Regions from separate parts of the Paenibacillus sp. J22FR21 genome, predicted to be linked through region 3. Evidence: riboswitches for the same ligand, from Rfam matches in the RefSeq annotation. Region 3 holds a riboswitch; each other region holds the start of a gene.
The links. A riboswitch is a leader RNA that binds a small molecule or an ion and turns the genes downstream of it on or off. The one in region 3 is predicted to bind cyclic di-GMP.

Region 1 (7,701 bases), on a different contig from region 3:
AGAAATAGCTTTCATTCTCAATGCCCACTCGGCGCATGATTTCTTGAATGCTCAGCTTCGAGTTCTCCATCCACTCCACCGCTTTCGTCAGCCGGACTTGATTGATGTACTCCGGTATCGACATGCCGAAATGCTCCTTCGATATCTTGCTCAGCTTATAGGCGGAGAGTCGCATCATGCCCGAAATATCGGTCGCCGAGAGGGAAGAGTCGAAATAATTCGAATCGATGAAAGCCTTGATCGTATCTGCAGCTACCTGATTGCCTTCCTCGGCAGCTGATTTGCGCTCACTCGTCATCGTCTGAACCGCTTCAAGCAGCTGCTCCTCGAACTGCTCTGCCGTCTCCTCCTCATACAGCTCCCGATTCAGCAGCTTCGCATGAATATGAATCGGCTCCTTGAGGGAACGGTTCATTTCGTACACAGCTTTCTTCAAATGATGCACAACCTGCATGCTGACAAGCATAATATCGCTGTACTCCAGCTTGCGGATATAACGGAACAGCTCGCGGAATTTCTCTTCCGTTCGCACGGGATCGCCCTTCTTGACAACCTCGATGAACTTGCCTGTAAGCTCCATCACCTGCTCCATATCAATACTGCTCGTCTGCTCATCGATCTCAGCTTGCGTGATAATCGCCATATGGCCTCGCACATAACGATAGGAGCTGTTCGTGAAGGTGTGACTGTACGACGCCGCAATCGCTTGATAGTGTTCAATCGGCTCGCTGATGGCGACAGAGAAGGAAATTTTGTAATGCTCTTTAATGTAATGCTGCGCTTCCGACAGCAGCTCCTTAACCATCTCTGGCTGCGGCGCAGAATCAATATTGAGAAGGATCGTGAACGAATCATCCTTCATATCTACGGTTTGCTGAGCGAATGACCTGCTAATCACCTCTGTCGTTATGTTGGCGATTGCGAAGCGCAGAAGCTCTCGCTCAACCAAGCTCTTCGTCATGAACAGCTTATAGTTGTCGATACGCAGCACGCAAAGCAGAAACGGCTTCTCCTGCGACAACGCAGGATGGAGCGAATGCAGCGCCTCCCCGAATGCCGTGCCGCTCATACTGAAGCTGTCGACAAGCAAACGTTTGAGAAAATACAATTTCATAATGCCGGTATTATTGTTTTTCTCCAGATGATACTCGTACAGCTGCTCTCTTGATTTCTGATACACCTCGGTCAAATAGGAGAATTCATCCTTAGCTCCCGGAGCCACAGATCCGCCGCGTGAGGTCTGTTCCATCAGCCTTCTGACCGGCTTGTAGATCCCTCTTGAAACCGACAAGGTCAGCAGCAGCGCACCGGCAAAGATCGCCAATGTAATGAGCAGAATCGTATCCAGCAGCTGCTTCAAGTTCGCATACGCCTCTTTGTAAGGCTTCGCATCAAGCAGTGTCCAGCCGGTCTTCTCCAGACGAATATACGAGATGATATATTTCTCGCCGCCAATGCTTTGATTAAAGAAACCTGACGGCTGCGCAGCCAAGCCTTCTGAGCTGCCCGCCTGGTCCACATAAGCTTGCCTAATCGTATTCGCGAATGTTGAGGTTTGTACCGGATTACCCGGATCGGTCTCAATCAGCCCATTGCCGCTGTCCAAGATGTAGAGCTCACTTCGCGCGCCGGCCTCAATCCGGTTAATCGCACGGATGTTATCGACGAGCCAGTCCAGCTTTATGTTCAGAATGATGGCGCCATCCATACGGTTATCGCGATCCGTCGTCTCATACATCACATAGCTTAATACCGTATTCGCAGCAGCTCCGGCTGCGCCTTGATCAGCGGCTTCCGCACTGCGTCGCACGATTGCACGGAGCACCGGAATGTTCGTATAGCTTTGCAATACTTTATCGAGCTCTGCGTCCTTATGATACAAATCGCCATATGTCGAGTAATATAGTTTCTTATGATTGTTATAGATGTAGATGGACTGAATGAATGGATTGTTCGCCACAATCGTCGCGTTTAGTTTATTAATGACATTCAAATGCTCGTACGTTTCCTCATCGTTCAAATACATAAGCGCCTTCACGTCGTTGCTGCCATAGGTGGAGAGGGTAATATTGCGAATCATCGTATCGAGATAATCGATGTTGTATTTCATCTGCGAGAGTACCTTCTGGCTGTTCTCGTATTCGCTCTTGAACACCTTCTTCTCTACATTCACATACACAAGCGTGGAGAACGAAACGACGATTAGCAAAATAATGCTGGTGATCCACAAGAATATGCGCAGCAAATATTTCTTCTCTTGAAACAGACGAATGAAGCTCATAAGCAAGTACCACCCTTGTTATTCAATCTTTGCTTCCCAAACCGAACTGCCGTAATGAATGTCCGCTTTGCATATATGCCCGGCAACCGCAATCGGCTGCTTGCCTTCTGCCGCGTGCAATAACTGAAGGGCAGCACTTCGTCCCATATCATAGAAAGGCTGGTTCGCACCTGTAATATCCAGTCGGAGTTTCCCGTTCAACCCCTGCGCATCATAAGTAACAAAGGACATCTCGTCCGGGACGCGCTTGCCAAGCCGCTCAAGTGCAGCGAGCGCAGCCTCGGCAATCTGATCATTCGCTGCAAATACAGCCGTGTACCGCGTCATCTCCAGTGCATTCGCAAGCCGAGCAACAAAGTCTTCGAACTCGCTCTCGAAATTCTCGAACCGGGTCGGGATGCATAAGTCGTATTCAGCTTCAAAAGAAACGCCTGCTTCAATAAACGCTTGTCTCATGCCAAGCAGCCGTTCATAGAACGTGCTGAGGTCCGAATTGCGTACGAATGCAATCCGCCGATGTCCCTTGGCAAGCAGCAATTTCGTAAGCGAATACGCGCCTGAAGCGTTATCGCTCGTCACAAAAGGAATATCGGTGTCCCATACGCGCCTATCCAGAAAAATGACCGGAATGCCGCAACCCGCTAACTCCTCGTAGATCTGCCGACTGCGAGGCTCGTCCTGGCCGCCGTGAATCGGACTCAGAATAATCCCCTCCACTCGCCTTGCAATCGCGCTCGCAACGAATGACTCCAGCTTATCTAGGCTGCGATTATCGCTGCTGCTCATGAGCTGATAGCCCTTCGGCTGAAGCACATCCTCGATCCCGCGCAGAGCGGCTCCCCATAGCGGATTATCGATACCGATAACCGATGCAGCAATGAGTCCGCTCCCGTTCCCATTCCCGCTCCTTATTCGACTGGTCGGCTGAGACAAGAGCCCTCCATCTGCCAAATATGTACCTCGGCGATTATCTCGTGTCAGAAGCCCTTCCCCACACAATTCCTTAATCGCCTTCTCTATTGTATTAACGCTGGATTGATAGGACTCCGCCAAATTCCGGCTGGAAGGCAGGCGTGAAGTGTCCCTCCACTCTCCAGCATGTATGCGCTTTCGAATATCTTCCTTAATCCGGTGATACGGGAATATAGTCAGCCTATTCACCTTCATCTCTGCTAGATTAGCTTGACTATATGATATGTGTATCATCTGTGTCAATCCAGAGTCTGAAATTGATGAACCACATGTATATAGGCCTACTTTTATGAACCTTTAGTCCTTCACTTACGCAACTAAGACATCAATATCACCTATAAATACCAACTCTATCCTTTTAAATAGGTTCCAGAGACTCATTCGCTAGTTTGAGATATTATGGAAAATAGAAATAGCGCTAAATTCCTACATTATTCGTCAAAACTGAATCATTTTTCGCAGGCAAACCCTACGAAAGCAGGGGACGCAAAGTCAATAGGTCTAAGTCTATTCTCCTATAAATGCAATGAGATACGACAGCCAGACTGCCGAAGTTAATCTGCTGACCTTGGTTCTCCAAGCGGGAAGATGCGTATCGGTCTGTTACCGCCATCTTGCTTCGAGCCCGAGGATTTTTGTATACCTATTTGACGTAGAAAGGATGTGTACGGCTTGGCAACCCCTTACGAGCAGTTTAGTTCTAAGCTTCTGACATACACATTAATATTCCTTATTCTGTCTTCTATTCCCATATATGTAACCGTTCTTGCACTTGAGCTAATTACCTTTCAAGTCTTTATTCGATTCGTCGCTTCCGTTATCCCGCTTGGCGTTGTGCTCTACTTCATTTACCGACAAACCTATCAAACGCTCAAAGGAAAAGTCATTATTTCAGCCTATTCGTTCCTGCTCTGCTTCATCGTCATGTGGTTTATCCCAACATCAAACTCCGGCACCGTGGTTTTCCTCTTTGCGCTTCTCTCCCTCATCTATCTGGACCGCTTTGTGACACTAATGGCAAGTGGATATGGCATCCTTGTACTCATCACCCATCAATTATTCAACCCCTATATGCTCGCAACGGATCTGCTCTACCGAATTGTTCAATTCACCTTGTTCACCATGAGCTGTATCACCTGTGTCAGCGTTTGCATCATTGGACGCCGAATCATCGCACATGCGCAGCGAAGCGAGAAGAAAGCGCTGGATAACGAGAATCGGTACCGGCAAATTTTCGAGCTGTCTCCCGAAGCTAATATTGTACAGATCGACTATAAAATCGTTCACATGAATCGATCAGGGCTAACGATGTTAGGCGCACAGCATCTGGATGAGTTAGTCGGCGTCAATGTGTTTGACATCGCATTGCCGGAGTATCACGAGATGATGCGAACCAAATCAACCGACCTCATAGAGGGCCACACTGCCGTTAATCACGCGGAGCTCTGCATTTACAAGCTAAACGGTGAAGTGATCGACGTTGAAACCAATTCCATCTCGATTCTATTTCACAATCAGCCCGCGATCCTATCAAACTTCCGAAATATAACGGAAACGAAGAAGGCTCGTGAAACCATCAACTATATGGCCTATCACGATCAACTGACTGATCTTCCCAACCGCTATCAATTAATAACGAAGCTCGATGCAGAGCTCCGGTATGCGGTACACAAACCATGCAGCTTCGCTCTCCTGTTCCTTGATATGGACAGGTTCAAATCCATCAACGACACATTCGGTCATCCACTGGGGGACCGTCTGCTCAAGAGCTTCGCGAAACGGCTTCAGGCATCGCTGCAGCCAGCTGCATTTGCGGCCAGACTTGCCGGCGACGAGTTTGTCATCCTGCTGCCGAATATCGATGCTGAAACGGTGGGGACGCTTGTTGGCCCTCTGCTGGAGCGGCTCTCTGAACCTTTTATTCTCAGAGGTCAAGAAATCATCGTTACGACAAGCATCGGAATCGCTATGTATCCCAAAGACGGGAAGGATGCCGATACGCTTCTGATTCTCGCAGATGCGGCTATGTATGCGGCTAAGAGGCGGGGAAGAAACAACTACGCCTTCTATAGTAATGAGATGAACGAAGTTAATTTACGGAAAATGATGCTGGAGCAGGACTTGCGCAAAGCACTGCAGCAGGGAGAGCTGCATTTGCTCTATCAGGGCAAGAAGGATTTGCAAGCTGGCAGTTTGAACGGCTTCGAGGCTCTCCTTCGTTGGACGCATCCCAAGTTCGGCGCCGTTCCTCCGGCTGAATTTATTCCGCTTGCGGAAGAAACAGGGCTTATTGTTCCGATAGGAGAGTGGGTCATACGGCAGGTATGTAATCAAATCAATGCTTGGAAGCAAGCGGGCTTGTCTCCTTTGCCGGTGTCCGTGAACTTATCGGTTCGCCAATTCAAACAGGACAACCTGATTGATATGCTGAAGGCGATCCTGCTCTCCACTGCGGTTGAACCACGGCTCATTGAACTTGAAATTACAGAGAGCGTTGCTTCATCGAATTTCGAAGCCCCGCTTATTGAGAAGCTGCATGAAATGAAGGCGCTCGGCGTTGCTATTTCGATTGATGACTTCGGAACCGGATACTCATCGCTTAGCTATCTGCGCCTTTTTCCCGTGGACACCCTTAAGATGGACAAATGCTTCATTCGCAATATTGGTCACAATCAAGATGATCTGGCAATCGTCACGGCGATCATCGGTATGGCTCATAGTCTCAAGCTTCAAGTCCTCGCTGAAGGGGTTGAGAACGAGACTCAGCTTGCACTCTTAAAGGAACAGCGCTGCGACGGTGCTCAAGGCTATCTCATCGGCTACCCTATTGCGGCTGAGGAAGTGGAGCTGCTGATTACTCCGGTCCATGAGCTAAGCAATTCGTAGGGGAGTACAAGCCCGTTCCTATGATGGCCCGAACTCCCTCCAAGCTGCTTGATCATCATTAGGTTTGCTGTTCATAGGCGAGCTGATGGCCATCCTCGAATCCTTTGGCAAAGCCGAGGTTATAGCCTTGATTATAAGCATTATCGAAGGCTCGATTATAACCCGGACTGCTTAAACCCCGCTTCCTTCCACGCTTCTGCTTACGCACGGAAGATTTGCCGGTGCCTGACTTCGTGCGTTTGCGCTTCGTAATCGAGGTAGCCTTCTTCTGGCTGCCTGCTGCTGCCTTGCTTGAAGACTTGTTCGGTGTGACCCGTGGTGTGATTGGTGACTTGCTGACGATCTTCCCGCTTATTCCCGCTGCAATCACTTTCCGGTTCCTCCTTTACCTTCCCGTATTGGATGCGAACCAACCTGCACGGCAGCATTCAGCCATGGCTTGGCAGAGCGGCTGTCTCTGCTTCGACTTTGGCTTTGACTGCTCTCCATGGCGCTTACCATTGCGGTAAGCGTCAGCTGCATCGCCTCAAGCCGCTTCATGTTGCGCTGTATGGCTTCTGCCAGACCGGATGCCCGCTCGGCTTCAGCTGCGACGCTGTTCAGAATTCGAGCGACGGCCTGCTGGCTGCGGGAGAGCGACGCTAGCAGTTCGATTCGTACCTCCCGCTCCTTCAAGCTCCAATTCATTAGTGCCTATCACCCATATCAAACGGTCCGTTCAGCATATTTTCGATGCCGTTCATCGGTCCCGCCCCCATCCCCATATCATCCACCTGGCGCAGTGCCGCCTTCAGTACATTGGTCATCCCATGATTGAGCTTCGCAAGCCCGTCAATCACTTCGACAAGCTGATCATGTACCATCATCGAGGACTTCCATTGGTCTTGCTGCTCCGTAAATGCGTCCGGCGTAATATGATTGCACAGCCAAGCGCGTACCTTCTCCGCTTCGACGGCCTTTGCCTCCAGAATCATCGCCACATTCCACTGCAGCTTAGCGGAGGCGTCCAGCATTCGGATATATGCGGTTTCTCGACTCATAACGGGCACGCTTCCTTTCCTCCGCCTATTCTTCGTCCTCGACGTCCATCTCTTTCATAACAACCGAAATCGTAAGGGCAAGCGACTCCTGCAGCTCTGCAATGCTGTTTAAATAGGCCACTACACTCTTCGTCATCACCTGAGAATTATCCATCAGCTCGCTGACCCCGCCGAAGCTTGGGTGCGTATCCGGCAATGCGTGCACAATTTGTGCCATCCGGACTGCGACATGACGCTTCGCCTCCAAGACGCGCGCCAGCTGCTCATGGGAATGTGACATATGCTCAATCATTTCCGTTACGATATGCTGCAAGGCGCAGTCCCTCCTCTACCTATCGCAATATCAGGAATCGGTCTCTTTGTTAACATATGCGCCGCCCTCTCCGCTTGGCACAGCCAAGACTCCTGTGCGCTATAACTGATCGGCAACCTGAACGGGAGCAATGATTGGCAATCCTTCAGGCAGCATGCCGAGCTGCTCCTCCGTCACCAATCCTGCAGGCTTCCACTGCAGGCACCATG
Region 2 (7,701 bases), on a different contig from region 3:
TGTCGTTAATCAGCTTGAACCGATCCAGATCCAGAAACATAAGCGCCGCCTGCTGCCCTCTGGCGCTCACGCTTATCAGCAACTCGGGATAAGAGAGGTTGAACCAATTTCGGTTCGGCAGCCCGGTCAGCATATCGTAATAAGCCAGCTGCCTGATCGTATTCTCGTAACTTTTCTTAACCGTAATATCCCATGCGATCGTTTGAATCAAGGCTTGTCCGGCAAAATGAACCAGAATCGACTTCGCTTCAATATCGATCATCGTCCCATTCAGCTTATGCATCTTCAGCTCAATGGAATCTCCATTGGCCGATCCGTTCTGCACACGCTCCAGCCACTGCGCAGCCGATGCCAGGCTTTCAGGATGAACCAGCTCCAGGAAACCTCTCCCGATCAAGCCATCCTCCTCGGCACCGAATATACGCAGCGCCGCTTCGTTCACGAAGGAGATGGCGCCTTGATCATGAACGAGAATGGGCTCCGGCGAGAAATCGATCAGCTTCCGATAGCGCTCCTCACTCTCGCGCAGCGCTTCTTCTACAATTCGGCGCTCCGTTAAGTCTCGCAAATACATCGTGAAGACGGGGAATTTCTCTCTGCGGATACGGGTGACGATAATTTCTGCTGGAAATTCGCTTTGATACCCTCGCGGGAGCATCGTCTCTATCCGTTTGCCAAGCACCGTTATATCACCGCTGCACAGCATTCCGTTCTTCGACGTCATATCTCGAGGCAGCCCAGGCATCAGCACCTCTTCAATCGATTTGCCGATGACCTCGCTTCGCGAATAACCGAAGAGGTTCTCCGCTGCCGGATTAAATTCAAATATGGCTCCTTTATGATCAAACATGATTAGGCAGTCGATCACCGACTCCAGTATCGAGCCTTTAAGCGACAATTGCTCGGACAGCTTCTTATCGACATTCATCGAGCTGATCAAGCTGACAGCCATAATCACGATTGTGCCAAAGGCTACATAGATCGCCATTTCGATAAAATCCATTGCCTGCGCATCGGCCGTACGACTTAGCATATTGACCGGCATCGACATTCGAGCCGCTGACATGCCCGTATAATGCATACCTGTGACAGCGATACCCATGATGAAGCCGCTCAGCCAATAATGATTATTTCTGCGGAAGGAGAAAAGTAAGGCAACAATCGATGCCAGCACGGCAATAAGTATCGAAAGTGTGAAGATATAGGGGCTATAAGTAACCGTAATTCCCGTCAAGGCATACATGCCAATGTAATGCATGCCGGTGATTGCAAGCCCCATAATGGTACCACCCACAATCAGTCTCAGCGTACCGCGACCGGAATGGCTGGCAATACCGAAACCGATAAAAGCGCCGACAATAGAAACACCAATCGATACGAGAACGGTTACAAAATCATAGGTCACTCCGCTTGGCAAATGAAAAGCGAGCATCGCGATGAAATGCATCGACCAAATCCCAACACCCATAACGACTGCTCCGCCCAGCAGCCATCCTCTCTTCTTCCAGCCCTCAGACAACAGCACGCGTCTGGCTATATTCAATGCCGTATAGGAAGCGAACAGCGCAATAATAAACGACAGACATACCAAGAACCAGTTGTAGCTTCCTTCGATATGATTATGCACCATTTCGATACCCCCCAGGGAGTGTTACTTGAAACGTCGTGCCCTCTCCCATCTTGCTGGCAATAGAAATTGTCCCGCCATGACTGGAAATGATTTTGTTGCTGATCATAAGTCCAAGTCCAGTTCCCTGCTCCTTCGTCGTATAAAAGGGTCTTCCCACCTGCTCAAGCACTTCCCCCGGAATACCGCAGCCAGTGTCTGCAATCGAGGTTATCAACTGGTTGCCGACCCGTTCTACGGCAACCCGAATTTCGCCGCCGCCCTCCGTTGCTTCGATTGCGTTCTTGATGAGATTGATAAATACTTGTTTGATCTGGCTTTCATCGCAATAGACATGCAGCTCCGGCTCCGAGAAATGCAGCTTGATATCCACATTGTTTAGATTAGCCTGTGATTCCAGCAGCGTATAGACAGCGGCTAGCAGCTCACATAGATTAGTCGCTTGAAACCGGCTGATTTGCGGCTTCGCAAGCAGGAGCAGCTCGTTGATGATGCCTTCCATGCGAACAATCTCAGACGTAATAATGGTGACATACTCCATTTTGGTCATCCCGTTCTGAAACAGCTTCATAAATCCTTTAATCGCCGTAAGCGGGTTTCGAATCTCATGTGCGATACCTGCAGCCAGCTGGCCTGCCATCGACAGCTTCTCCGACTCCACAATGAACGACTCTTGCTCTTTGCGCTGCGTCAGATCCGTGAAGTTTATAACAACACCGGCTTGTTCACCTTCACCTTTACCTTGCATAGGCGTAATATGATATTCCACCGGGAACGTCGAACCATTCTTCCGGCGAAACAAGTCATCCGCCACATATTCAGCGTTGCCGGTGCGATGAACCTTCTCGATAGGGTCCCATTCCTCACCCGCAGGCTTAATAGCCCGAAGCCCAACCTTACGCCCGAGTACTTCGTTCGCCTCAAACCCGGTTAAGTTCACAGCGGCTTGATTCCAGAAGATAACCTTGCCACGCTCGTCCAAACGGTAGATCCCCTCAGCCACAGAATCTAAAATATGCGAATAGGCTTCATTCATCCGTTTAAGTCGTTCTTCACTTTGCTTTAAGCGGCTGTCAATCATCATAATGACGATCGAATACATGCAGATGACGGAAACGATCAAACTTATGCTAATGGCGAGAAAGAACTGATTTTGCGATAAAGCCACAGATTCACCTGCATGCAGCGTTGTAATGCCATGCATCATGGGCATATTGCTGTAATGCAGAAATTCAATAGCGACGGATAGCGATAGAGCGTGGATGAACTGCCGCAACCGGCTTTGCCGATGGAGTTGGAATCGCTGTCTTGTGAAGATGAAACCAAGCACGAGAGCCAGAACGACGATTGAAATAAAACCTGTGGATGACTGATAATGAAGCGTCGCATGGGCTTTGATGGCTCTCATCCCGATGTAGTGCATCCCTACGATGCCACACGTCTGTACCAGGCTGCCTAGAACGAGCAAGCTTGTCCGATTTCGCCCTGAAGCACGTTCGAACAAGAGAAGCGCTAACGCCGACAAGACGATTAAAACACCCATCGAGAGAAACACATAACCGAAATGATACATCACCTTAACCGGGAACGGATACGCCAGCAAGGCCACAAAGTGCATGGACCAAACCCCGATACTAAAAACAAAAGCAGCACTCATAAGCCAAAAGAAAGTCGTGTACCTGGCTGCATTCATGCGCCCGTAAAGATGAAAGAGGATTAAGGAAGAGCTGAATACGAGTACGAATGAAATGGCGACGAGTGCGATGGGTGCCATGCTAACCTTCCTCCGGATCATTGACTTAGCATGCAGGATGCAAAATGGCAATAAAAAAACCACCCGAATAGGATGGATTCCATCTACTCGGCAGCCTTGTCTACCTTAGCATCACAGAAAGTGATCCCTTAGGCCACGGCTTTGCGTCCCATAGTTTCCTATGGTTTGCCCTTATCTTAGGTATTTAGTTGTAAAATTTTTCTAGATTATTCGTTTTTAATTCTCATTATAGGTGTTTTCACAGAACTGTACAGAGCGAATAACGTAGAACTTTGACTGATTTTGTCGAACTCCCAAAAAATATGTAACATCATTAACGATGCAAAAAAAGCCGAAGATGACAAGGCCATCTCCGGCTTCATTGGTTGTTCTACTACTCGAAGTATACAGCCTTGCCCGTACGGGAAGACTCGTAGATCGCTTCAAGAATTTCGGAAACCACAAGCGCTTGCTCTGGTTTAACGAAAGTTTCTTTGTCGTTCTTAACTGCATCGATCCACATGCTAGCTTCAAGAACTTCTGCAGTTTCGCTCGCGCCTTCATAGAAAGCAACGCCGCCGCTGTTCAGTTCAACTTTGTTTACATATAGGCGGCTGTTGTGCTCGCCATTGAAACGAAGACCGTCTTTCATGTCAGCGCCTGCTTTAGTACCGCTGAGGGAAACTTTAGCCTCATCGACTTCAAGCGAGTTAAGCGCCCAGCTGGATTCAAGGATTACAGTTGCACCGTTCTCCATTGTGATCATAGCGAAAGCGGAATCTTCAACTGTGAATTGTTTTGGATCCCATGGGCCCCAAGCATTCGCAGAATTCTCGTTTTGGGACAGCTTGTGGTAAGCGCGGCCAAGAACGACTTTCGGCTTGTAGTTGTCCATCATCCACAATACAAGGTCAAGTGCGTGAGTACCGATATCGATAAGCGGTCCGCCGCCTTGTTTCTCTTCATCCAAGAATACGCCCCATGTCGGAACAGCACGACGACGGATTGCATGTGCTTTAGCGAAGTAAATTTCGCCAAGCTCGCCTGCATCGCAAGCTTCTTTCAGGTAACGGCTGTCTGCGCGGTAACGGTTGTTGTAACCGATGCTGAGTTTTTTGCCGGTACGTTGTGCTACTTCAAGCATTTTACGAGCGTCAGCAGCTGTTTTAGCCATTGGCTTCTCGCAAAGCACGTGTTTGCCAGCTTCCAATGCGTCGATGGAGATAACCGCATGGGAATCGTTAGGCGTACAAACGTGGATGACGTCGATCGATCCGTCTTGAAGCAATTCTTTATAGTCAGAATATACTTTTGCTTCTTCTGTACCGTATTTCGCTTTTGCTTGTTCAGCCTTCTCAACAATGATATCGCAGAAAGCTACGATTTCAGCGTCTTTGACTTGGGCCAAACTTGGGAGATGTTTACCGTTGGCGATACCGCCGCAGCCAATAATGCCTACACGTACTTTTGACATTTTAAATTTCTACCTCCATGAGCCTCGAAATGATATAATTTGTAGTATGTGTGTCAGCTAGATAGAGAGACATACAATGACTACAGTATATCCGAACTTGTCCACTAAAATATAGGCGCTATATAGGTATGGTTTTATGTGATTTTGTTATTGAAGGGATGGTACCGTGGAATTTTATAATGAGAAGGTCGTTTACGAGAACCCGCTGCTCTCCATCAAAGTGTTCCAATCCCTGCGGAATAACGATCTATTTATCAATTGGCATTATCATCGAGAAATCGAATTGCTGCTTGTGATCACCGGCGAACTTGACGTAAATATTGAAGATGAGTGCATAAAACTACAAACGGGCGACATCGCATTGATCGGTGCAAGGCAGCTTCATCGCGATCGCAGCATGAGCAGCCCGCTGAATTATATCGTCTTGCAGTTCGATTTGGAGCAATTTATTGACCAAAGCTCAATGCCTTATATGCGATTTTTCTCCGAAACGAAGAATCCGCTCAGCCGAGCCAACTACATTTTTCAAGAAGATGAATCCGCACGAGCAGAGGCGTCGGAATGTATCCGCGGCATTCTGCAAGAAGTCACGACCAAGCAAAGCGGGTATGAGCTTGCCGTCAGCATGTACATAAAGAAGCTGCTCCTTCTGCTCATCCGGGGAGATTCCAGGAAAGTGCTTGCTGATCATGATGACTTTGATCGTGCTCGTCTGCGAGGTGTGATTGACTATGTGGAAGAACATCTGACCGACCGCATCCAAGTAGAAGAAGTTTCGAAGCTCGCCAATATGAGCTACTATTATTTTGTGAAATTCTTCAAGAAGGCGATCGGGATGTCCTTCACAGAGTATGTGAATTATCGCAAGATCAAATGGGCCGAACGTATTCTGCTCACGAAGGACCTCAGCGTCTCCGAGGTAGGGGACCGGATCGGCATGCCGAACATGGCCCATTTCTACAAAATGTTCAAGAAATACAATGATTGCTCCCCAAAGCAATTTCAGAAGAAAATGCTGGAGTGGAACCGCGCTTAACCGTAATGTCCAGGAAATCAGCCCAGCCGATGGAATTGTTGTTTCATGAAAGTCAGACTAGCCGATAATTCCTCGTCTGGTTGCTGAAGGCTGCATTCCGCGGAAATTCCGCCCTTGTAGCCTGCTGCTGTCAGCTGTGCGGCAAAGTCCGCGTATGGATATCGCCCGGTTCCCGGTGATAGTCTGCCCGTATCTGCGATGTGAATATGCGCAAGCCAGTCCTTATTAGCAGTCAATGTGTCCAGCGCTTCGCTATCCTCATCCATGTGATAGAAATCAGCCAGCACCCGAATGGCAGGATGATTAATTTGTTTCGCCAAATAAACAGCTTCGGCCACAGAGCCGATCAGATTCGTCTCTTTCTTGTTCAGCGGTTCAATAGCCAGCGTTACGCCGCTTCCCGTAAACTCCTCCGAAATCCAGCTAAGTAAGTGAAGCATCTGGTCCTCCGCCCGATTACGCTCCCATCCATCCGGAATGTTGCGCGCTCCCCCACTTCCAAGCACGGAAATTTTCGCACCGATCTCATTCATCGCTTGCGCAGCACGATATACATAGCGCCGGATACGCTCTGGTTCTACATTGTGACCAACCACTTTAATATCCCCTGGGAAAAATAAGTTAAACGCATAAACAGGCAGTGGACTTTCCTTGTAAGCACGCAGCAATTCTTGATGCAAGGCTTCGTTCTCCAACTGCAGAGCGGACAGAGGACACTCGATGTAGTCAAACCCGTATTTGTGAAGCAGCTCCGCGTCCTCGATCCCTCTGCACCAACCATAAGCAACCATTCTCTAAGCACCTCCATTAGTTTCTAAAGTGATTTTACCATTATTTGCTTCGATAATAGACAAAAAAAAGTTCACCTTATTTAGGTGAACCTAGCTTCTTCGGCATAACCAGCTTATAGCCTACGCCGCGTATGGATTCAATTTCGACCGATTGCTGGCCCAGTTCCAATTTCTTGCGCAAGGAGCTGACATGGACGTCTACCGTTCGCTGTCCGCCGAAATAGTCGAAGCCCCATACGACATTCATAAGATCATCGCGGGTAACGACAACGCCGGGACGTTGAACAAGATAGAGCAGCACTTCGAATTCCTTCGGCCGCAGCGGTACGGTTTCGCCATTAAGGACGACCTCATAGCGTTCCGGATAAATCGATAAATCACCGGCCGTTATGACTTTGTCCGTGGACTCCGTCAGCTTGCCTTCATCTTGACCGGTTCTGCGGAGCACCGCAGATACACGCGCAAGAAGCTCGGCCACGCCGAATGGCTTAGTCATATAATCATCGGCGCCTCGCTTAAGGCCTTGCACAACTTCTTCTTCCGCATTGCGGGCTGTCAGTACGATAACCGGCGTACGGTTGCCACTCTGCCGCAAGCGGGATAAGATCTCGAAACCGTTCATGCCTGGCAGCATGATATCTAGAATGATAAGATCAAATGCGCGCTGCAAAGCAACCTGCAAGCCTTCTGCACCATGATCAATGACAGTCGTGTCATAACCTTCCTGTGAAAGGTTATACGAGAGTAATCTGGCTAACGTCGGCTCATCCTCAATGACCAACACTTTCTGTGACATGTTGACCCCCTGGCTTCCACGCATGCCGCTGCTAATACTCGGCATGGTAACTCGTTCTACGTTCATAACCATGATAGCATTGTTCAGAGGAAGGGGAAACCCCAATTACTGGCTCATTGCTATTGTAGGACCGGCAGCTCAATCGTAAACGTCGAGCCGCTGCCCACTCGGCTCTCTACAGATATCGTTCCTTTGTGCAGCTCAACAAGATGTTTCACGATCGA
Region 3 (7,701 bases):
ACCGGAAGGAATGGTACGTGTACGAAACAGAACACCGTTCGAATTAAAGGTGCGGATCGTGTAAGTCACGTTCGTTAATGTGGTGATGTTGTTAAAGCGAACAACGCCGAACGAGTCGAAGAAAGCAGTGGCGACGACTTGGTTGTTCCGGAACAAACGAGCGAAGAAGCCGGTTGTAAGGAAAGGAACGCCGTTCTGAGCGACCCAAACAACAGAGAGTCGACTGAACGTAGGTCCTGTCAACGTGGTTTCATTTAACGTTTTGGGCACAGATGTGCGGATGACTTTGCCGGAGCTTGGCATATTATATTTCGGTCTTACGCGTGATATTGCCATAAGCATCACTCCTTTCGGGGGTTGCTTACAGCTTATGCCGAGCCTGACGAGGAAGAGTGGACAATCCTCACGGGTGATGAGCCTGTTTTGTAGATTAAGCCCACGTGCGCGTGTTATTAATCTGCATCTTCTCTTTGAAGGCTTGCTCCAGATCGATACCCAGCATATTCGCCAAATCGAAGATATTCCAAACCACATCATACATCTCGTGGCCCAGGTTCGCTTTACGTTCCGCATCCGGATGGAAGGAGACGGACAGCACTTCTTTAGCCAGCTCGCCGACTTCGGTCATTAAATACAACATCCTCTGCTCGATGGAGCTCTGGTCGAACCCTTGGAGCGCGCTCCATTCTTTTACATACTGTTGAAATTCGGCTGTATTCATATTCTATGTTCCTTTCTACATATGGGATTGTGCACGATGAAGATTGGTAAGGAGCAAGATGGAAAATAGAAATAAGCAAGACGCAAAATAGTAATAAGCAAGACGATAGAGCTTGCTTAGCTCGCCGCCGGGCCGAGCTGCTTGAGCAGCAGGCGGCTCTGATCCGCCGCTGCCTGGGACGCTGCCGTGACGGCAAACTTGCGGCCGTTCACGCCGGGGTTGTTCTTCTGCGCCTCATACGCTTCGAAGAAGGTAACGGCCGTCTGCGCGGCCAGCCTTGCATCCGCGAGGCGCGAAGCAGCTCGCATGCCATCCGCGAGCTGCGCCATCGTGACGACCGCGTCCGTCTGCTTCTCGCGGTCGTAACGATCATAGTGCAAGGCGAGGCGCCAATACGCCGCCGCGCCGTGCACATCGCTCTGCTCGGCTGCAGCTGCGCCGAGCGCCCACAAGAGCGGCACGGACTGCGGCTCATAACGCAGTCCGGCCGCCAGCAGCACCGCCCGTTCCGGCGGCGGTGCCAATGCTGCAAGTTCGAGTCGAATCCGCGTCCAATACGGATTCCACTCGAGCGCCGCGCGAAGCGCGGCTGTTTGCGCAGCAGCACTGCGAGCGGCTGACACAGCCGCCTCGCGATACTGCACGGCACGGTCGAACCGAACGCTGAGCACAGCAGCGGCGGTTAGACCTACCGCGGCCGCGACAAGCAGCGCGGTCCGCAGCGATCGCAGCGGCGGCGCCGCAAGAATGGCGCGCCTTCCTTCCGCCGTGCTCTCACCGGAGTAGTAGACTACCAGGCTGAGCAGCAAGAGCCAATAATACCCGAAGGACATATCGAAATCCACTGCCGCATGCAGTAGCAGCACACTAATAGGCAGCAGGCCGATCCGATTCGATTGCCACACTTGCCGCAGCAGGAAGAACAGGACCATGGCACAAACCAACAGCCCGACAATGCCAAGATCGAGCGCAATTTCGATGTAACCGCTATGTACTTCATTTCCTACATAAGGGGCTGTCTGTACTTGTGTAAACAGCATGCGCCACGTATCGCCGCCTCGTCCGAAGAACAGTGCTTCTTTCATGAGCAGCCACGCATCCTGATAGAATAACCCCCGTGCGCCGGCCGTCTGGTACCCGCCGCTCAACCGTCCTTGAATGACCGCCGGAAGCAGCATGATCATGCCAAGTAAACCTACAAGCCAGCATCCCCATGCGATCCGGCTAAGCAGCTGCTCTCTTCCTCTTGCCAGCGTCCACTGCAAACCTATAAATCCGGCAAGCGCAGCCACGCAGATAATCAGCAATAGCACGGTTTCTTGTGAAGTCGCACCATGCAGCGCAAACTGGGCATCCACGCCCGCAGCTGTACTTGCATTACCGCTTCGCAAACCTGCTTGAACGACAGCCCGATACGCAGCCCCTCCGCCAATCAAAGCCCAGCCGCTATAGATAAGCCATGCTATGCGCTCTTTACCTCGAAGCATCAGAAGTCCGCCGAACCATACAAACGCGGTTACAAGCCACGCTCCCCTTGATTCGGTCAGGAGCAGTGCCAGGACACCCGGCACTACCGCTGCTGCAGCCCCTATGAACGTTAATGCAGCAGCCCTTGATCGAATTAGCAAGACCAAATAATACAGGAGATAGGCTCCTGCAACAGCACCTAGGAAATTCGGATATTGCATGAACCCGGACAAGCGCGCTCCAACAGCCGACAGCCTTACATCACCGGTAGTCATGATGATCTCAGGGAACGTGATCCATCCCATCCAACCCGCAATTGCGCCAGCGATTACGAAAGCGCCTGAGCCTTGAATCGCTGCAGAAAGCCATCTCAAACGCTGCTGCCGCACAGCCGTGTCGGAGCTGGTACAGAACCAGCTGTACAATGTAATGGCAAAAGCCGCATTGGCCATCCATCGCAATGCCTCCTCGAGGCTGCCAAGCGTGGATGCCGGTCGATGAAACAGGGCAATCCCGTATAACATCGCCATCGCAAGCAGGCCGTAGATTGATAAAGGCACGTGCTGGCTGAACCGTCTGTCCTCTTTCCGAGAATGAACAATCGAACCCGCACCAATGACGAGTATACATACGACCATGATGATCCATTCCCACCGATAAAAGATCGTATCAAAGAACATCCCGTTGCGATAAGCCGAACAAGCCAGTATAATTGCCACGGCTAGCGCAGCCAGTCCACTTCGCATAACCACTTCCCCTTTTGCTCAAACCCCATCTGATTTACGTTATTTTTCCAATTGTACCATAATTGACGGTCCGACTATAAAAAAGAAGACGCTGCCGGATCACCATCATCCGTTCAAACGCCTTCTTATATATGCAACGCTGAAATCGCGTTTATCTGCCCTTCTTAGCCGTTAATTTCTCCTGCTTAAGCTTGAAATAGGCTTCAATTTGCATACGCAGCAAATAAGCTCGAAGCGCCCGCTGCTGCTGCTCATCTAACTCTTGAAAGCGAGCTCCGTAAAACTTCCATTCATTTCCATTATCCTTGCGGATAATTTCAACCTTACAATCCAGTTTAAAGCCCAGTGATAAGCTCACTTCGAGAGTATCACCTTGCGCAAGCGTCGGTGGGCTCATCAAGGAAAACCCTATCCCGGTGTCGCTTATATTTCTAAGCTCTATATCGAAGCTGTCTGTAGCTTCAATCGTCATTTTATTCCCTTTGGAGCCTTCAACCTCTTGCGAATACGTACGCGATATCGTGCCTCTTGCCTCAATATCAATTCGCGGCGATTCCCGTTTCTCATCAAGTCCCGTTAGCGAGCGAGCTGGGAAAATAACCGCAATAGAACCTTCCGCCTTCGCAATAATCGTCGATTGCAGCCGGTGAATGCCGACCGGTGAATAGACGGTTAAACTAACCGGTTCACCGAGCTCGAAGTTCTTGAATTCCGTCAGTTCGATTTCCATCATTTCGCCTTCTGCATGGGCAAGCACCCCTGTGGCAACATAACCTTCTTTCTCGACCATCGTACGGCTGTGGAGCAGTGCTTTCATGGTAAAGGTAGGTTTACTTGATCCGATTCGTTCATTTAAGCCTGACATTTACTTTTCCCCCTTCACATATGAAGAAACGCTCCCGCAACGACAGTACGGCGCTATAAAACAGAAAAAGCGCTTCCTCATGTAATACTGGAGCCGCTTCCGGAACCGCGAGATATCTCGGGTGTTCATTTCGGCAGTCAGGCTGTCATTTGTTCGCTTACATAATGAAGAGCGGACATTTAGACCCTTTAACTTTGCGTCCTTACCTTTCGATAAGTTTGCCAGTATCGATGATATGCAGTTGTCAGCAGAATGCTAACCTACCTACAGTTCTTTCACGATCATTAGTTTATGTTGGTCTTTGAGGTCGATCTGATATGCTGTAGCAGGCGCTGTTCCGTCAGGCTCTCGGATGATCCGAACCGTTGGACGATGAACCGCGAGCGGGTCGTTCAAAGCAACGACGGCAATTTGCCCCGAACTGAGCAGTACCGTTGTTGCAACCGGATAAATGGATATATGCTTACAGAAAATTTTGATCAATTCTAAATCAAAATAGGTGTTTCCAGCAGCGAACAGAAACTCGATCGCTTCCGATGGCGTATAGCGTTTGCGATGCGGCCTTGGAGAAGTAAGCGCATCGTATACATCTGCGATCGCCACGATTTGAGCGTATTCATGAATAGCCTCCCGCTTAAGCTTGCGCGGATAACCTGTCCCATCATATCGCTCGTGATGCTGCAGCGCGCAATGTGCCGAGAGTAAACTAATATCATGCTGCGCTCTGATGATGTTGAAGCCATCCTCGGTATGCTTCTCCATGAGCGCCCGCTCGCTTGGCGTCAATACAGTCGTCTTCGTCAAAATCTCTTTCGGCAGCCGTGTCATGCCGATATCGAACAACATCGCACCCATGCCAAGCTCTTCGAGCTGCGTTCGGTTATACCCTCTGGCTAACCCCATAATGCCTGCAAGTATCGTGACATTCAAGGAATGGTGGAACAAGTAGCTGTCCGCCACGTGAATGTTCGTCAAGCTGACCATAACATCTTCACGTCTAATGAGATCCTGCATAATGTCGCCGAATACCTTACGGAAGGTGCGGCCAAGCTCAGGGGCAATCGTTCGCCCTTTCGTAACTTGTTGATCCATAAGCGTATTCATCGTCTTGTAAATCGTATCCGATGCCGCTTTGTGCGTGCTGTCTTGAATAGCCGTAGTTGGCTCCAAACCCTCTGTCAGGGGATCATCAATGAAAAGCATGTCGATGCCTAAACCAACCAATCTGTCGATAAATCGTTGATTTAACTCCACACCGGCGCCAAGCAATATGTTCCCATTCTCCTGCAAAATAGGGCGAGCTAACTTTTCTCCCGGCTGAACGGAGTTGATGTGAACTTTTCTCATCGGTGTTTATTCCCGCCTTTACCGCTTGCTCCCGGATTAAGCTTGTAAAGCTGTCGGTTCGGTCAACTGCGCTTTACGGACATATTTCTCTGCGTACATTCGTTTGTCCGCAGTTTGCAGCAGCTGGCCAATCTCCATACCGTGTTCCGGAAACGAAGCATGTCCAACCGAAACTGACAATCGTAATCCGGTTCGCAATGAAATGCTAAAGAGCTGTTCGTGAATGAGCTTTACGATTCGATCTATTCCTTTGTCATCTGCATAGGGACAAATAAGGATGAATTCATCGCCGCCCCAGCGGCCGATAATTTCACCGTAGGTTGCGCATTCCGTAAGTGTTCTTGCAATCAACGCAAGCGCGGTATCCCCTTGGTTATGGCCCATACGGTCGTTGACTTCTTTGAAATCATTGACATCGAGCAACATGACCGTCATTTTCTTCCGATTGCGCTTTGCTTTAGTCGCCAGCTTCTTGAAATTGGCCTCGATGAACCTGCGATTATACAATCCTGTTAAACTGTCTAGAATGGAAGCTTCCTTCAATCGATCGTATTTGAGTCCTAAGAAATAACCAATAGGCAGGGCTGCCGCTGCAAATGCAGCGGTACCGATTAGAACAGCGAGAGGCGTAGGTGTCTTACTTGCAAGTAGGCATAAACTCGCTGCAGCTAGTGTTGTTCCACATGATGCCACACACGCTGTAAGACGTCCGTTACGCGACATTCGCAGTCCTCCTTATAAATTCACTACCCGATTACGACCATTGTCTTTGGCTCTATACAATGCGGAATCCACCTTCGAGAACAAGTCTCTAATATAACCTTTGACGTCCTCAATCTGAAGCTCGGACTGTTCTTCCACCACAAGCATTCCCATGCTGATTGTTACAGATACCGGCGAGCGCCCGCGACCTATGGCAATCTCGTTGTTCTGAACAACCTCACGAATACGCTGAGCGAGCATGTCTGCTTGTTCTTTATTCGTATGAGGCAAATAGACCGTAAACTCTTCCCCGCCATAGCGTGCCAATATATCTGTTCTTCTTAATGCGCCACGAACGGCATCGGCCGTTCTCCGAATGACTTCGTCACCGATCACATGACCGTAAGTATCGTTTACGAGCTTGAACAAATCGATATCAAACAATAGGAGCGCAAACGGAATCTTGTAACGAACATTCGTCAGTACCTCATGCTCTAACTGCTGCATCAGAAATCTACGGTTAAAGCAGCCTGTCAGACTGTCTGTAATCGCCATCTGTTCCAGCTTGCGATTCGCTTGAAACAGCTCGTCCTGCATAAAGATGAGTGCACGGTTGCGCTCTTGCATCGAAGCATACTGCTCCTGCGACTTGAAGATAAGCGACTTAAGCTCGGAAATTTCTTGAAACGTGATGACCTTGCCGATCCTGCCTTTATTAACAATGATCGGCCCGACATGCAGGGAGAAGTACTGCTTGTGCGAGTCATCCTGTTCAATCATGATTTCGGTCTGGATTCGCTGAGAAGGGTCCGTCCTATACGCGTGCAGAAACTCTTCTTCATTCACTTTGTCAATATTGCACCAAGTGAGCAGTTCCTCCATATGGAGCGTTTCGCCGATAACAATTTGAAGACGCGGGCTGACAATCCGGTTCATCTCAATGACATTGTCATGCTCATCCAGCACGATAATGCCTACAGACAACGTATCCATCACATCCTGCTGCGCGATCTTAACCAAGTCGAGCGAACGATGCTTCTTCAAGGAGAATACGAAATACAAATCAGACAACACGATGCCAAGCGACGTAAGGCCGGGAATAACCGGCAGCCAAGGATCAAGAATGACGTTAACTACTAAATCCATTAATGGAAACGCCATCATAATAAATATGCCCGTGAGTGCGTTGGCGATTCGTACTCGATCCTGTGACAGCTTGCGTGAACGGTACGCCTTCAGCAAGATCCGTACCGTATACACGTAATACGAAATTAACACACCTACCATGATCCAGAAGATAGGCCCATAGACCCTCTCATCATACGTATTATCCACCGTGGTAGCGAAGGCATCCCACGGATTCCATAACACGCCGATCGAGATAAGAACGGATGGCAGCAGCATGTATACGAGCGTTGTGCGACTCGGCCGGTAGTTGACGTTTACCAGAAATTTCGTAAATAGAAGCCACCCGAAGCCAAGCATCGATAAACCAACAAAGGAAATATTAATGTATATAATCTGGAGGTGTGGTTGATCCGTTGTGTGGATGCCGACTTGACCGAGTGGCCAAATCATCATGAAGAAGTGAAATAATAGATAGACCTTATGCTGCGTTGTGATCACATTAAATGCAAATACATAGATGAAAATGGTGAACAAAAAAAGAAATAGGCTCAAGTCCAGCCCTGTCATTAGTCCCATTCGCTTCACCCAAATCACAATCAAATTGTTAAACGTATCAAAGAATTGGGACAATCTACTTAGAAGTAACTATATTCTACCATACTGTTTATTTATTCGACAATAAAGTTGTTACCTTTATTGACATGAACAACAAATATTAGTTGTGC

Region 1: it holds a riboswitch for cyclic di-GMP, as region 3 does, so the genes downstream of both, AC0YNS_RS12775 (putative bifunctional diguanylate cyclase/phosphodiesterase) here and AC0YNS_RS16980 (PilZ domain-containing protein) in region 3, are expected to answer to the same signal.
Region 2: it holds a riboswitch for cyclic di-GMP, as region 3 does, so the genes downstream of both, AC0YNS_RS13585 (ATP-binding protein) here and AC0YNS_RS16980 (PilZ domain-containing protein) in region 3, are expected to answer to the same signal.

What each region holds. Positions count from the first base shown of each region.
Region 1 covers NZ_JBWDNJ010000003.1:467,839-475,539, reverse strand. Annotated here, with positions in the region: gene AC0YNS_RS12785 (AraC family transcriptional regulator) at 1-2,281, opposite strand, end outside; gene AC0YNS_RS12780 (GntR family transcriptional regulator) at 2,300-3,442, opposite strand; cyclic di-GMP riboswitch class I at 3,705-3,806, shown strand; gene AC0YNS_RS12775 (putative bifunctional diguanylate cyclase/phosphodiesterase) at 3,926-6,139, shown strand; gene AC0YNS_RS12770 (hypothetical protein) at 6,198-6,509, opposite strand; gene AC0YNS_RS12765 (hypothetical protein) at 6,506-6,826, opposite strand; gene AC0YNS_RS12760 (alpha-helical endospore appendage domain-containing protein) at 6,826-7,179, opposite strand; gene AC0YNS_RS12755 (nucleoside-diphosphate sugar epimerase) at 7,205-7,492, opposite strand; gene AC0YNS_RS12750 (glycosyltransferase family 2 protein) at 7,592-7,701, opposite strand, start outside.
Region 2 covers NZ_JBWDNJ010000003.1:660,726-668,426, reverse strand. Annotated here, with positions in the region: gene AC0YNS_RS13590 (bifunctional diguanylate cyclase/phosphodiesterase) at 1-1,630, opposite strand, end outside; gene AC0YNS_RS13585 (ATP-binding protein) at 1,620-3,401, opposite strand; cyclic di-GMP riboswitch class I at 3,488-3,581, opposite strand; gene AC0YNS_RS13580 (Gfo/Idh/MocA family protein) at 3,775-4,854, opposite strand; gene AC0YNS_RS13575 (AraC family transcriptional regulator) at 5,021-5,890, shown strand; gene AC0YNS_RS13570 (sugar phosphate isomerase/epimerase family protein) at 5,908-6,681, opposite strand; gene AC0YNS_RS13565 (response regulator transcription factor) at 6,758-7,477, opposite strand; gene pnpS (two-component system histidine kinase PnpS) at 7,597-7,701, opposite strand, start outside.
Region 3 covers NZ_JBWDNJ010000004.1:331,528-339,228, forward strand. Annotated here, with positions in the region: gene AC0YNS_RS16965 (hypothetical protein) at 1-336, opposite strand, end outside; gene AC0YNS_RS16970 (MazG nucleotide pyrophosphohydrolase domain-containing protein) at 431-721, opposite strand; gene AC0YNS_RS16975 (O-antigen ligase family protein) at 838-2,934, opposite strand; gene AC0YNS_RS16980 (PilZ domain-containing protein) at 3,086-3,799, opposite strand; cyclic di-GMP riboswitch class I at 3,929-4,032, opposite strand; gene AC0YNS_RS16985 (HD-GYP domain-containing protein) at 4,064-5,146, opposite strand; gene AC0YNS_RS16990 (GGDEF domain-containing protein) at 5,183-5,869, opposite strand; gene AC0YNS_RS16995 (histidine kinase N-terminal 7TM domain-containing diguanylate cyclase) at 5,882-7,552, opposite strand; gene AC0YNS_RS17000 (class I SAM-dependent methyltransferase) at 7,692-7,701, opposite strand, start outside.